Regions from separate parts of the Vibrio sp. TBV020 genome, predicted to be linked through region 2. Evidence: predicted binding sites of a transcription regulator. Region 2 holds the regulator's gene; the other holds the start of a gene.
What was found. The regulator CRP, encoded in region 2, controls carbon source genes, mostly activating them, when cyclic AMP is high. The targets are predictions, from matches to a motif close to TGTGANNNNNNTCACA.
Positions count from the first base shown of each region.

Region 1 (7,588 bases), 2.1 Mb from region 2:
CAAATTGGTTCAACCAATCACAGAAATCTTGCTTTGAAGTGAACTGACGCATAGGTCCTCCTTATGCATCTAATCGTAACACTCCACCAGCCGATACTGAACCCTGAAAAAACTAGGGTATTACAGTCGCTCACACCTTGGAGTCACTGGTGGGATAAGGTAGTATTACGCTCTATTTTTCTATACACCAAAGAAGCGAATATTAAGTATGGCAAACGATCCACGCAAATTACTGGTAACTTGTGCCCTTCCGTACGCTAACGGTTCGATTCACCTAGGTCATATGCTTGAACACATCCAAGCTGACATCTGGGTTCGCTACCAACGCCTACGTGGCAACACTGTAAACTTCATCTGTGCTGACGATGCTCACGGCACGCCAATCATGCTAAAAGCACAACAGATGGGTATTACACCAGAAGAGATGATCGCTGCAGTAAGTGAAGAGCACCAAAAAGACTTCGCTGGCTTCGATATTAGCTTCGACAACTACCACAGCACACACTCTGAAGAAAACCGTGAGCTAGCATCACACATCTACCTAGAGCTTAAGAAAAACGGTTTCATTTCAAGCCGTACTATTTCTCAGCTATTTGACCCTGAGAAAGAGATGTTCCTACCGGACCGTTTCGTAAAAGGTACTTGTCCTAAATGTAAGTCAGAAGACCAATACGGTGACAACTGTGATAGCTGTGGTGAGACGTACAGCCCGACTGAACTGATTGATCCTAAATCAGCAGTATCTGGCGCAACTCCAGTAATGAAGGATTCTGAACACTTCTTCTTCGACCTACCTCAGTTTGAAAGCATGCTACAAGAGTGGACTCGCTCTGGTTCTCTTCAAGCTGAAACTGCGAACAAGATGCAGGAATGGTTTGAGTCTGGCCTGCAACAGTGGGATATCTCACGTGATGCACCTTACTTCGGCTTCGAAATCCCAGGCGAAAAAGACAAGTTCTTCTACGTATGGCTAGACGCGCCAGTTGGCTACATGGCTTCATTCAAGAACCTATGTAACAAAACTGAAGGCCTAGACTTCGATGAATACTGGAAAAAAGACAGCACGACTGAGCTTTATCACTTCATTGGTAAAGACATTGTCTACTTCCACTCACTATTCTGGCCTGCAATGCTAGAAGGCAGCGGTTTCCGTAAGCCAAACAACGTATTCGTACACGGCTACGTAACGGTAAACGGCGCGAAGATGTCTAAGTCGAAAGGCACATTCATCAAGGCGGCAACATATCTAGATCACCTAGATCCAGAATGTCTACGTTACTACTACGCAGCAAAACTAAACAGCCGAATCGATGACCTAGACCTTAACCTTGAAGACTTCACTCAGCGCGTTAACGCTGACGTAGTAAACAAGATTGTAAACCTAGCTTCTCGTAACGCTGGCTTCATCACTAAGCGTTTTGAAGGCAAGCTATCTGCTAACTTCGCAGAAACTGAGCTTTACAACGAATTCACAGCTGCTGCTGACCGTATCGCTGAGCTATACGAGACTCGCGAGTTCGGTCGTGCTATCCGTGAGATCACTGCACTAGCAGACAAAGCAAACCAATACGTTGATGAGAAAGCACCGTGGGTTGTCGCGAAAGAAGAAGGTAAAGACCAAGAACTTCAAGACATCTGTTCTGTTGGTATCAACCTATTCCGCGTTCTAATGACTTACCTAAAACCGGTAATGCCAGAACTTGCAGCACGTACTGAAGCATTCCTAAACGAAAAGCTAACTTGGGAAGGCATCGCAGCACCGCTAACTGATCATGAGATCACTAAGTTCAAAGCGCTATTCAACCGTATTGATCCAAAGAAAGTTGAAGCGATGATTGAAGCATCAAAAGAAGATGCAGCAGCAGAGCAAGCAGCAAAAGAAGCGGCTGAAGCTGAAAAGAATAAAGCAAGCCAAACTGAACTAGACAAAGATCCAATCGCAGAAGAGATTGAATTTGACGCTTTCGCAGCTGTAGACATGCGTATTGCTCGCATTATTTCTTGTGAAGAAGTGCCAAAAGCAAACAAACTGCTTAAGTTCCAGCTAGACATCGGTGGCGAAACTCGTCAGGTGTTCTCTGGCATCAAGTCAGCGTACAAACCTGAAGAGCTAGAAGGCAAGCTAACTGTGATGGTAGCAAACCTTAAGCCTCGTAAGATGAAGTTCGGCATGTCTGAAGGCATGATCCTAGCAGCGGGCCCTGGTGGCAGCGACCTATGGATTCTTGAGCCACACGAAGGCGCACAGCCAGGTATGCGTGTAATGTAATGCCGCGTTGTTAGCCAACAATAGTTTAAGCCCCTAGTGCAGCAATGTACTAGGGGCTTTCTTTTGTCACAATTTCGGGCAGAGCTTGCACCAACAGTAAGCAGGCAATAACAGCCAAGAATTGTAATATACTGATTTATATATATTTTAATGTTGGCACATTATTCGCTCTACTCCTTTATAGGTAACAAGCACAAAGGAGTTGGCTATGTTTGTTCTAATCTCAATTATTTTTTCATGCGTTATTTTGGCTACGCTATTTCACTACTCTAAAAAGCGCCAAACGATCTTACAACGTAAATTCAATACGTTAGTGATGCTAAGGCAGCTACTACGCCTCTGTAGAGAGCATCGTAAACTGACACACCATTCTTTGAGCTATTCAATCGATCAGAAGCAGCTTAGTGAAATGAATGTACTTTATGATGAAATCATTCACACCTCCGATCAATTAGTGGCCATAGCCCCGTTTGATAACCGCCCTATGTATCGAATCTTTCAGCTCAAACTGAAAGCGATGCACAACGATTGGCACGAAAGGAGTGTAAGTCGCAATCAGATCATCCATGGAAAAACCATTCGTCACTGTATGTTCTTAATGGATGAGGTCGCGATTGCTTGGTTGATTGAGTCTGAACGTGAAGATCTCAATGATGAGTATCACCTAAACTGGCAGCAAGTACTCGACAGTATGGAAGTCCTGACTCAATTGCGGGTTTGTATTTCTGAGAGCAGCTCCAATGACGGGTTTTTACGCTTAAAGTACTACTGTGATAAAACCAGACGCAAACTCAATCAGCTCTCTCTGATTAGTCCGCTTTCTGTAGCCTCTCCAGTGAGCATTGATGCGATTCACCAGCTAACTGAGCTTTCCTCATCTGAATCTTTAGAGATCAGTAATGAAGAGTTGTATCGCATTACCAGTGACATTTCTGCGGTCATCGCGCAAGTTTATGATCAAATGTTGTCTGATATGGCCGAGAGCTTATATCTCCCTTTACCAAAAGTGGCTTACAGTTAAAGAATTAGAAGCCTTGAAATAATAACGGGCACCTACTGTGCCCGTTATTAATTATTTCGCTAGTTCGTAGTTTTGAGCCATTTCTTCTGGCGCAATACCATACTCATAGTCAGCGAGATAACCATCTTTGTAAACTTTCATGCCATTTACATCCCAGCTCACTTTAATGATGGCTGTTTTACCATCTTCACTGCCCATTAAGTTAAGCATCTCATCATCAATCTTAACTGCTTTGATTGTTTTGATTCGCTTAAAAGGTTTGAACTCAGTTGAAGTTGGCAATTCACCATAAGTCTTAGCCCACGTCTCTTTTGGCACTAACCATTGATTGTAAACTTCTCCCACAATTGGGGTCGGCATTGAGGCAACTACTACCGTATCGGTCATGACATTATTTGTCTCTAGTGAGTAGCCACCTTGCCCATCAGAGACATAAGTTGGGAACTGAGTGCCAAGTTCTTCTTCTGCAGGCAAACGACCGAGCGTCGGTGTTTTCTTGCGAAATAGCTGTGAACTTTCAAACTTTGCCATGATCTCTGGAATTTTCTGAAACTCAACAGGCTCTTGAGCAAATGCAGATGATGTAAAGGCTGCGATGATTGCGCCTAATGTAATCATTTTCTTCATGGGATAGATCTCCTTCGGAACAGTAGCCGATATAATAGAGCCTTGGTTGCTAGAATCAAATATTCAACTCGGGTATTGATAAACTCATCACTTTATCCCTATCCCTCCCTTTTGAAACTTACCTTCTAAAGCGAGATTATTTCTATCTCCTACCCCATATCTCTGCTAAAGTCCCGAGCACTAACACCTATCCTCCACTAAAGAGCTCAATCTGTGACTAACAATGAAATCTTGCGTCGTATTCAGCACGCACTAAACCTTAAAAATGCTCAAATTATCAAAGCTTTCGAGCAAGCAGATACGCCTGTAGCTCATGATCAGGTGGGCAACTGGTTGAAAGACGAAGGTGAGAAGTCATTTTCAAAAATGAAAGACAAAGATCTGGCGATCTTCCTTAACGGCTTCATTAATTTAAAGCGTGGCAAGAAAGAAGGCGAGCAACCAAAACCAGAGCAAGCACTGACTAACAACATGATTTTCATGAAGCTACGCATTGCACTGAATATGAAAGCTGAAGACGTACTAGATGTACTAGAAGTGGTTGGAATTAGCCTGAGCAAGTATGAAATCGGTGCTTACTTCCGCAAACCAAACAACAAGAACTACAAAGCGTGTGAAGATCAGTTGCTATGTGATTTCTTAAATGGCGTTCAATTCACTAACCGCCCAGATTCAGAAGAATTTGTGGCTTAACGCTGTTCCCACCTATTAAAATGCAAAAAACCTCAATCTGGTCAGCCAAGATTGAGGTTTTTTCTATTTAGATAGTGCTAGCTAGAGCACTAATACCAATCGGGATAAGTAGGTGATCAAATAATTGCGCAGGAAAAATTGCTTAGAGCAAGGCATAGATTGCAGCTAGCTAGTTGACCTACCTACAAAATCTATAACGATGCTATCAGCGATTTTAACCAGCAAGAATGACCACATATTTATTCTGGTTGGTATAATTCTTAAAGCATTTTACGTGCTGCTTCTACAACCACTTTGATAGAGCGCGCTTCTGTCTCTTTTAGTGTTGAGTGATCTGGGATCTCTTTCTGTGTACGGTTAATGATAACACCCGCAACACAACCCGCTTTTAGACCAGAACTTGCACACATGGTTAGTAGCGTTGCTGATTCCATCTCAAAGTTAAGTACGCCCATGTCTTGCCACTCTTGCATAGAACCTTGGAAACGCTTAACAACGCGACCAGAGAATGTATCGTAACGCTCTTGACCTGGGTAGAAAGTATCACTTGAAGCAGTTACACCCATATGAACTGTCGCGCCAGACTCTTCTACTGCTGCTTTCATTGCTGTTGCTACTTCAAAATCTGCAACTGCTGGGAACTCCATTGGAGCAAAGTGTAGACTTGCACCATCAAGACGAACAGAACCTGTCGATACAATCATATCACCCACATTTACGTGAGGCTGGATTGCACCAGTAGTACCAACACGTAGGAAAGTACGTACACCTAGCTGAGCTAACTCTTCAACAGCAATAGATGTTGATGGACCGCCAATACCTGTAGAACAAACAACAACAGGCTTGCCGTCAAGCTCTGCACGGTACAGTGTGTATTCACGGTGACTTGCTAGAAAGACTGGGTTCTCCATTTCCTCTGCAATTTTTTGTACACGCGCCGGGTCACCTGGAATGATAGCCAGAGTTGCACCAGCAAGATCGTCTTGAGTAACACCAAGGTGGAATACAGCTTGAGACATAGGTCGCTCCTTATGATGGCAAGTCAGTCGGTAAGTTAGGGCCTGCTTGCTCTATAAATTTATCGGGTACAGGAGATACTCTAACTAACCACCGATTTCTTTGAAGTGACAGTGATCACAAATAAGATCGCAACAAATAATTACATTGCACATAAAAACGGTTTACATCACATTTTGTCGCAACAAATGATCCTGATTGCATAAAAAAACAGCCCTTACATCAAAAATGAAGGGCTGTTTCATTGAGAGAGCTTTCGCTATAAATCTATAGCTTAATCAAGCTTCGATTTGAACTTAAGGAGCCTCAACGCGTTCAGGGTAACAATGGCCGTGGCACCACTATCAGCCAGTACCGCAACCCACAAGCCAGTAATTCCCAATAAACTTGTAACCAAGAAAATACCTTTTAAGCCGAGCGCCAATGCGATGTTTTGGCGAATGTTATTGAGCGTTGCTCGTGAAAGCTCAATCATGCCAGCAAGCTCTAGTAGGCGGTTGTGAGTAATTGCAGCATCAGCCGTTTCAAGCGCTACATCGGTGCCGCCTCCCATCGCGATACCAATACTTGACGCTTTCATTGCCGGTGCATCATTAATACCATCTCCAACCATAGCAACATTGCCTTGCGCAGACAGCTGTTCCACATAAGTCACTTTATCTTGCGGTAGTAGGCTTGCTTTAAAGTCAATATCAATCATTGAGCTGATAGCCTGCGCACTACGTGGGTTATCGCCTGTTAACATGATCGAATGAATCCCCAAGTCTTTGAGTGCTTTGACTGCCTGAGCCGAATCTTCACGCAAAGTATCTTGCCATGCGATCAAACCAATAGGTGTAGTTTGGCCCTCGATCGCGACGACAACGGTTTTACCTTGATTTTCCAGTTGCTCAATTTGATGCTTCAGCGTTTCGTCGAGGTCAATCTCAAGCTTACTTGGCGCTGAGACTTGATATTCAACCCCTTCAACTAAACCACGTACACCACTCCCCACTAAAGCTTGCTTATCTTGAGCTTCACTGATCTCAATGCCGATTTGTTTAGCTTTATTGACGACAGATACCGCTAGAGGGTGGCTCGAACCAACTTCAATCGCTGCTACTTTGGCTAACAATGACTCTTGCGTCCAACCCGAAAATACGATCACATCCGTCACTTCCGGTTTGCCTTTCGTCAATGTGCCGGTTTTGTCGAAAGCAATGGTCTCAACATTACCTAACTGTTCTAGAGCTGCACCGCCTTTAATCAAAGCGCCACGACGAGCTGCCGCCGCTAAGCCTGAGGTGATTGCCGCAGGTGTGGAGATCACCAGTGCACAAGGACATGCAATCAATAGAAGTGCGAGACCACGATATACCCACGTTTCCCAAGGTTGAGCAAACAGTAGTGGAGGTGTAATGATGACCAAAAGAGAAACCAGCATCATCAGCGGTGTATACCAACGGCTAAACTTATCTAGGAATCGTTCTAGTGGCGCTTTGCGGGACTCTGCCTCTTCAATTAAGTGAAGAATTCGATCAATGGCGTTTTCACCTTGCTTAGAAGTAATGGTAAAGCGAACCACTTTATCAACCGCTACCGCACCCGCCATCACTGACTCACCTTCGTAGCGTTCCACAGGGATCGACTCTCCGGTTAGCGCACTTTCATCAAAACTTGCTAGAGCATCCGTTAACTTGCCATCTGCTGGTAAACGAGCGCCAGGCGAAACTTCAATCACATCACCTGGTTGTAATTCACTAGCCGACACTTCAATACGCTGACCATCGACTATCTTAGTCGCCGTTTCAGGGACCAGCTCCATTAATGCTTGTACGCCACTGCGTGCTCTTGATGCTGCAAAAGCTTCTAGCTGCTCACCTATCAAAAACAGTAGCAACACCATCGCTGCTTCAACTGTCTCACCGAGATACAGTGCACCAATTGCAGCAACACTCATCAAAGTTTCAATCGCAAACGGA
Region 1 covers NZ_JBEEAQ010000003.1:2,587,573-2,595,160, forward strand. The annotation lists gene apbC (iron-sulfur cluster carrier protein ApbC) at 1-52, opposite strand, end outside; gene metG (methionine--tRNA ligase) at 209-2,269, shown strand; gene AAFX28_RS19710 (hypothetical protein) at 2,478-3,290, shown strand; gene AAFX28_RS19715 (hypothetical protein) at 3,342-3,917, opposite strand; gene AAFX28_RS19720 (DUF1456 family protein) at 4,131-4,610, shown strand; gene udp (uridine phosphorylase) at 4,871-5,629, opposite strand; gene AAFX28_RS19730 (zinc/cadmium/mercury/lead-transporting ATPase) at 5,902-7,588, opposite strand, start outside.
Region 1: udp (uridine phosphorylase) is a predicted target of CRP. The motif match lies at 5,734-5,749, and genes of this name have one in related genera.

Region 2 (7,588 bases):
AGTTTGGTATTCGGTTAAAGCCTGACTCAGATCACTTTTCTTAACATTTTCTTCATAACCTCGTCTGCGAATACTTTGTGAAAAAGTATGCGTAGAGTTTGTCACGCCTACTTCTCAGCCCTTATCGCGACTAAGATTAACCATAGCTTATCTTTAATATAAGAATATATTGCTTCATAAATGTGAAAGGGTAATGCATAAATACTCAAGGATGATGAGTATTAGACTTCATAGTGGCTACTAAAAAGAATAAACCACTATTGAAATGGTTAATTAAATGTAAATACAATGCCAGCATAGCTTAATAGCAAAACAATATCTTATTTCATTGATTCGAAGTAAGGACACCATATTCGCTATGCATGCGGTATCAAGAGGGAATGTGCAATGACTGTAGAAAATAATGTAGAACGCGGTTTGTTTGATGAGGTAATGGTACCTTGTTACAACCCAATGGAAATGATTCCAGTGAAAGGCGAGGGTGCTCGTGTTTGGGACCAAAAAGGGACTGAATATATCGACTTTGCTGGTGGTATTGCCGTGAGCTGCCTAGGTCATTGTCATCCTGCAATGGTTAACGCGTTAACAGAACAAGGTCAGAAGATCTGGCACTTAAGTAACGTTATGACTAACGAGCCAGCGCTGCGTCTTGCTAAAAAGCTGACAGACGTATGTTTTGCTGAGAAAGTGTTCTTTGCAAACTCTGGTGCAGAAGCGAATGAAGCGGCACTTAAGCTTGCTCGTCGTTACGCCGCTGACAAGTTTGGTCCTGAAAAATCAGAAATCATCGCCTTTAAACAAGGTTTCCACGGCCGTACTTTCTTTACGGTTACTGTTGGCGGTCAAGCTGCATATTCTGATGGTTTTGGCCCTAAACCTGGTGACGTTACTCACCTACCGTACAACGATGTGGAAGCATTGAAAGCACACATTTCAGATCGTACGTGTGCCATCATGATGGAGCCACTTCAAGGTGAGGGCGGCATCATCTCTCCAACGGACGAATTCGTACAGACTGTTCGTGAGCTGTGTGACAAGCACAACGCACTACTGATTTTCGATGAAGTACAAACGGGTAACGGTCGTACTGGTCACTTCTACGCTTACCAAGGTCTAGGTGTAACGCCAGATATTCTGAGCACTGCTAAATCTCTTGGTGGTGGTTTCCCTATCGGTGCAATGCTTACGACGACTGAACTTTCTAAGCACCTGAAAGTAGGTACTCATGGTTCAACGTATGGTGGCAACCCACTAGCATGTGCTGTAGCGGAAGCTGTGGTTGATGTTGTTAGCGCACCAGAAACGCTAGCCGGTGTTGCTGAGCGTGAAGCGTTGTTCCGCGAAGGCTTAGCTAAACTAAACGATAAGTACAACATGTTTGCCGAAGTTCGTGGTAAAGGCTTATTGCTTGGTGCCGCACTGAATGAAGATTGGCAAGGCCGCGCTCGTGACGTTTTGGTTGCAGCAGGTAAAGAAGGTCTAATGGTTCTAGTTGCAGGTACAAACGTCGTGCGTTTCACGCCATCACTAGTCATTACTAAAGAAGAAATTGAAGAAGGATTAGCTCGCCTAGATAAAGCTCTAGCAACGCTAGTTAAATAAGAAATACCTAGTCTAGTACTCATATCGACATAAACAGTGTCATCCTCAACAGGAAGGCATGACAAAGTTGGGGATCTCTTGCATAGCGTTGAGAGATTCCCTATCAAGCTCATTCCTCACTGTAGGGAATGACGAAGTCAAAGTATAAACAGATAATTAATGAGTACTAGCGTTCACTGCATCAGGAGGGAGTTTCGATGCTGGTTGTTCGCCCTATCGCAATGTCGGACTACGATGCGCTGCACACATGTGCGGTTGAGTCGGGTCATGGATTTACATCTCTACCGGTTAACGAAGAACTGTTAACTAATCGTATTACCCATTCAGAATATAGCTTCACAAAGCCAGACGTAACTGAACCTGGTGATGAAGGCTATCTAATGGTTGGCTTTGATAGTGAAACTGGTGAAGTCGCTGGTTGTACTGGTATCGAAGCTTCAATTGGTTGGGATGTACCCTTCTACTCATACCACATCAGTACCGTCGTGCATTCATCGCCGAAACTTGGCGTGAATAACGTAGTTAAGCTACTGACTTTCGGCAATAACTACACCGGCTGTAGTGAGATTTGTACTTTATTCCTAAGACCGTCATTCCGCGGAGGATTGAATGGTCGCTTAATGTCTAAATGTCGTTTCCTCATGATGGCTGAGCACCCGCATCGTTTTTCTAAAACGGTATTTGCTGAGATGCGTGGTGTTTCTGATGAAGAGGGTAACTCTCCATTCTGGCAATGGCTACAAGAGCATTTCTTCTCGATTGATTTTACATTAGCAGATTACCTAACAGGTATTGGTAAGAAAGGCTTTATCGCAGACCTTATGCCTAAGCTGCCAATTTATATCAACCTATTGAGTAAGGAAGCACAGGCAGTGATCGGTCAGGTTCATGACAACACCAAACCTGCGCTGCGCCTACTTGAAAAAGAAGGTTTCACTTGTCGCAACTACGTCGACATTTTTGATGGTGGCCCGACGGTAGAGTGTGACGTGCGCAATATTGAATCTGTGCGTCATTCGATTCGCGCTAAGGTGACAGTCGCAGAACATACCAGTTCTCAGGACTACCTCATTTCGAACACTTCGTTCGAAGACTTCCGAGCGACCGCAGCAAAAGCGGCATACGACCATGCCACTGAGTCAGTGATTTTGTCGCCAGAAGTAGCAGATGCATTGAAGTTGAATGAAGGCGACTACGTTCGCATGTTGGCTCAGTAAGCTTGATATTATGAAGGAACAAGTTATGACACATTGGATTGCTGGTGAATGGGTGAAAGGTCAAGGTGAGGCAATGAACTCACAAAGCCCATACAACAATGAAGTCATCTGGCAGGGTGAAAGTGCGACGCCAGATCAAGTTGAACAGGCCGTATCAGCAGCGCGTAGCGCATTTGTTGGCTGGAAGAAAATGAGCTTTGCTGAACGCGAAGCGATTGTTCTAGCTTTTGCTGAGAAAGTGAAAGAGAACAGCGAGCAAATTGCTGAAATCATCGCTAAAGAAACTGGTAAGCCGATTTGGGAAACGCGCACTGAAGCGGCCGCTATGGCTGGCAAAATTGCGATTTCTATCCGTGCTTACCATGACCGTACTGGTGAAGCGCAGAGAGAAGCTGCAGGTAACCAGATTGTACTTCGCCACCGACCTCTGGGTGTAATGGCAGTATTTGGTCCATATAACTTCCCTGGTCACTTGCCAAATGGTCACATTGTTCCGGCGCTTCTTGCTGGTAATACCGTAGTATTCAAACCATCAGAGCAAACCCCGTTAACGGGTGAGTTCGCGATGAAGCTGTGGGATCAGGTTGGTCTACCTAAAGGGGTAATCAACCTTGTACAAGGTGCGAAAGAAACAGGTATCGCACTGGCTGATTCTAAGGGGCTTGATGGTGTGCTATTCACAGGTAGTGCGAATACAGGTCATATCCTTCACAAACAGTTTGCAGGCCAACCGGGTAAAATGTTGGCACTAGAGATGGGTGGTAATAACCCAATGGTTATCTCTGAAAACTACGGTGAAGTCGATGCAACGGTCTACACCATTATCCAATCGGCATTTATCAGTGCCGGTCAACGTTGTACTTGTGCTCGTCGTCTGTATGTTCCAGTCGGTGAGAAAGGTGACCTACTAGTAAGCAAGCTAGTAGAAGCGACGAACAAGATTCGTGTTGATCAGCCATTCGCTGAACCTGCGCCATTCATGGGACCGCAGATCTCTAAAGCTGCGGCTGACTTTATCCTTGCAGCACAATCCAATCTGCAAAAACTGGGTGGTCAGAGTTTGATTGAAGCACAGGCAGGTGAAGCAGCATTTGTGACGCCTGGCATTATCGATGTGACAGCGATTGCTGAATTGCCTGATGAAGAGTACTTCGGTCCATTGCTGCAAGTCGTTCGTTACCAAGGTTTAGAAAAAGCAGTCGAGCTAGCAAACGATACACGTTTTGGCTTATCCGCTGGTCTAGTTTCTACTGACGATGGCGAGTGGGAATATTTTGTTGACCATATCCGAGCGGGTATCGTGAACCGTAACCGTCAGCTAACGGGCGCAAGTGGTGATGCACCATTTGGTGGTCCTGGTGCGTCGGGCAACTTACGACCAAGTGCTTACTATGCAGCAGACTACTGTGCTTACCCAATGGCATCGATGGAAGGCGGAGAAACGATTCTTCCTGCGACCTTGAGCCCAGGGGTAGAGCTATAAAAATATTAGGTCAGTAAGAACCTAAATTAAGGGAATTCCCTTCTTCCTCCCTGAGCAGGGAGGTTTTAACGTCACAGGTTGAAGGCTATCAAACTGATTATCTGGACAAGTCGGTTTGGTAGCCTCTTTTATACCAAAAATTAAACGAATAACGATAACAACGACCTAACTCTATAACGTAAACAACCCCATACAAGGAGGCGTTATGACGCCAGATGTTTTATTCCAACAGTTATGGACGGACTATATTCAACGCTTGTGTCCTTCTGCTGAAAAAGTGCATCAACTTCTACAAGAAGATGAGGCTCTCATCAATGACCATATTGCTCTGCGAACCTTTAATATTGAGCCATTAGGTATTGCAACACTGGCTCAGCCTTTCTTGGATGCTGGCTATAAACCATGTGGTGATTATGAGTTTGAAAGCAAGAAGCTGGTGGCTAAGCATTTTGAACATCCTGATCCTAAACAACCTAAAGTGTTTATCAGTGAGCTTAAAGTGAATGAGTGTTCTGACGAGCTTCAGGCGATCGTTGCCAAGCTTGTAGAGCAATTGGACACCCATGATCTAAAAGGTGCTGACTTCCTGTGGGGTGGCCGTTTATGGGAGTTGAGTTATCAAGATTTCCAAACGCTAGCGAAAGAGAGTGAATACGCTTCTTGGCTCGCAGCACATGGTTACGGTGCGAACCACTTTACTGTGAGTGTGAATCAATTGAACGCCTTTGATGAAGTGAAAGGTGTTAATGATCATCTTCGCCAAGCTGGTTTCACTATCAATGAATCGGGCGGTGAAGTGAAAGGCTCTCCAGATGTATTGCTAGAGCAATCTTCTACTATGGCTGACAAAGTCGCAGTGTCATTTGCTGAAGGAACGGAAATCATTCCTGGTGGTTTTTATGAATTTGCTAAGCGCTACCCAATGGCGAATGGTGAGTTGTACCCAGGATTTGTAGCAGCATCTGCAGATAAGATTTTTGAAAGTACCAACGGATAAAAAGCAGAAGTGAAAACGGCTTTGCCCCTAGGGAGATAGACGTCATTCCATAGACCGACGCAGGAGGGAGTAGGGAATCTTCATCGGTTGGCTTTCTTGCTTGCAGAGATCCCCAACTCAGTCGTCCCTCCTTCTCGGGGATGACGCAAATAAACAAAAAAGCCACCAATGTCTCCATTGGTGGCTTTTAAATTTTTTAAACGTTAATTGGGATTAACGAGTACCGTATACCACGATAGTTTTACCGTGTGCAGAAATTAGGTTCTGCTCTTCTAGCATCTTCAGGATACGACCTACTGTCTCACGTGAACAGCCAACAATCTGACCGATCTCTTGACGAGTGATCTTGATTTGCATGCCGTCTGGGTGAGTCATCGCATCAGGTTGCTTCGCTAGGTTTAGTAGCGTTTGAGCGATACGGCCAGTAACGTCTAGGAATGCTAGGTCACCCACTTTTTGGCTAGTCACTTGTAGGCGGCTTGCCATTTGCGCAGAAAGGCGCATTAGGATGTCTGGGTTAACTTGGATTAGCTGACGGAATTTCTTGAAAGAGATTTCCGCTACTTCACAAGGAGATTTAGCACGAACCCAAGCAGTACGCTCTTGATCTTCTTCGAATAGACCAAGCTCACCGATGAAATCACCTTGGTTTAGGTAAGAAAGGATCATTTCCTTACCTTCTTCGTCCTTGATAAGAACCGCAACAGAGCCTTTAACGATGTAGTACAACGTCTCAGCTTTTTCGCCCGCGTGAATTAGCGTGCTTTTTGATGGGTACTTATGAATATGACAGTGTGAAAGGAACCACTCTAATGTTGGGTCGGTTTGAGGTTTACCTAGAACCATAATATCTCACTTCCTCTGCAGGGTACGCTTGTCGCTTTCCATGTTTTAGCAAAGCCTTAAATAGGCTTACTAGGATAAGAGCACTTTACAAATGCTGCAAGCTATCTTGTGTTTCGGTAAGAAATAGTATCCTTTTTCGAAAACGATTTCTTGATTTTAATCGGGTCAAGCGGTGTATTTACTACGCAAAACTGTGCACATGATCACGGTATGAAAAGTAATCGCGTTCTAGCCATGAGTATTAGCCAATTTTCCCGGTTTCGATGAGTTGTTGAAGAATAGGGCGTACGATTAATTCCATCGCAAAACTCATCTTGCCACCAGGGACAACAATGGTGTTATGACGGGACATAAACGAACCATCAATCATTGCGAGTAAATATGGGAAATCGACATTCTTGATACCACGCAAGCGGATCACGACAAAGCTCTCATCTAAGCTAGGGATTCCTTTCGCATTAAGTGGGTTAGAAGTATCGACGGTTGGTACGCGCTGAAAGTTAATATGAGTACGAGAAAACTGCGGTGTGATGTAGTTTAGGTAATCATCCATTGAGCGAACAATGGAGTCCATTACCGCTTCACGAGAATGGCCTCTATCACGGGTATCGCGTACGAACTTTTGAATCCATTCAAGGTTTACGATGGGTACCATGCCAATCAGAAAATCGACATGTTGAGCTACGTTGACATCACCATCGACTACGCCACCATGAAGACCTTCGTAGAATAGTACATCTGAGTTTTCTGGTAAGTCTTGCCAAGGAGTAAATGTACCTGGCATTTGATTGTAAGGGACGGCTTCGTCAAAGGTGTGTAGATAGCGACGAACTTGGCCTATACCTTCTTGTCCATATTTACGGAAGAACTCAGCTAACCCACCAAAGTCATTCGCCTGTGGACCAAAATAGCTAATGTGGCGGCCTTGTTCTCGAGCTTTACGGATCTCTACATCCATTTCTGGACGGGTGAAGCGGTGAAAACTATCGCCCTCAACCCATGCAGGTTTGACGTTCATCATGTTGAACATCTTGCGGAAAGCTTCAGAGGTAGTGGTAGTTCCGGCACCGGAAGAACCAGTAACGGCAATAATTGGGTGTTTTGCTGACATGACAAACCTTGTCTGAGAATACGTTCCTGTAATCGACGCCCACTATAACACGCTTTAATGGGGCGTCACTGTATGCGGTTCTCTAAAATTTATTTTTGAGTTGGATATCGACCGTTTCATGCAATTCAGAGAAAACAACGACTGCTTCACCGGACTCAAGCTGCTTCTTGATTTGGTCGATTTTACTTTGTAGCGAGACCTCGATAGCACCATAGTCAGTGCCTTCGCGTAGGACGAATTCTTTGATTAAGTTATCCAGTGTGTCCGGGTCAATTTGTTGCCAAGGAACAATCATAAATACCTCTAGATTTTATGTTCGTTGTAGACGCTGG
Region 2 covers NZ_JBEEAQ010000003.1:443,186-450,773, forward strand. The annotation lists gene AAFX28_RS09965 (aspartate aminotransferase family protein) at 388-1,602, shown strand; gene astA (arginine N-succinyltransferase) at 1,800-2,819, shown strand; gene astD (succinylglutamate-semialdehyde dehydrogenase) at 2,845-4,302, shown strand; gene AAFX28_RS09980 (DUF1338 domain-containing protein) at 4,508-5,299, shown strand; gene crp (cAMP-activated global transcriptional regulator CRP) at 5,513-6,145, opposite strand; gene AAFX28_RS09990 (phosphoribulokinase) at 6,387-7,256, opposite strand; gene AAFX28_RS09995 (YheU family protein) at 7,339-7,551, opposite strand.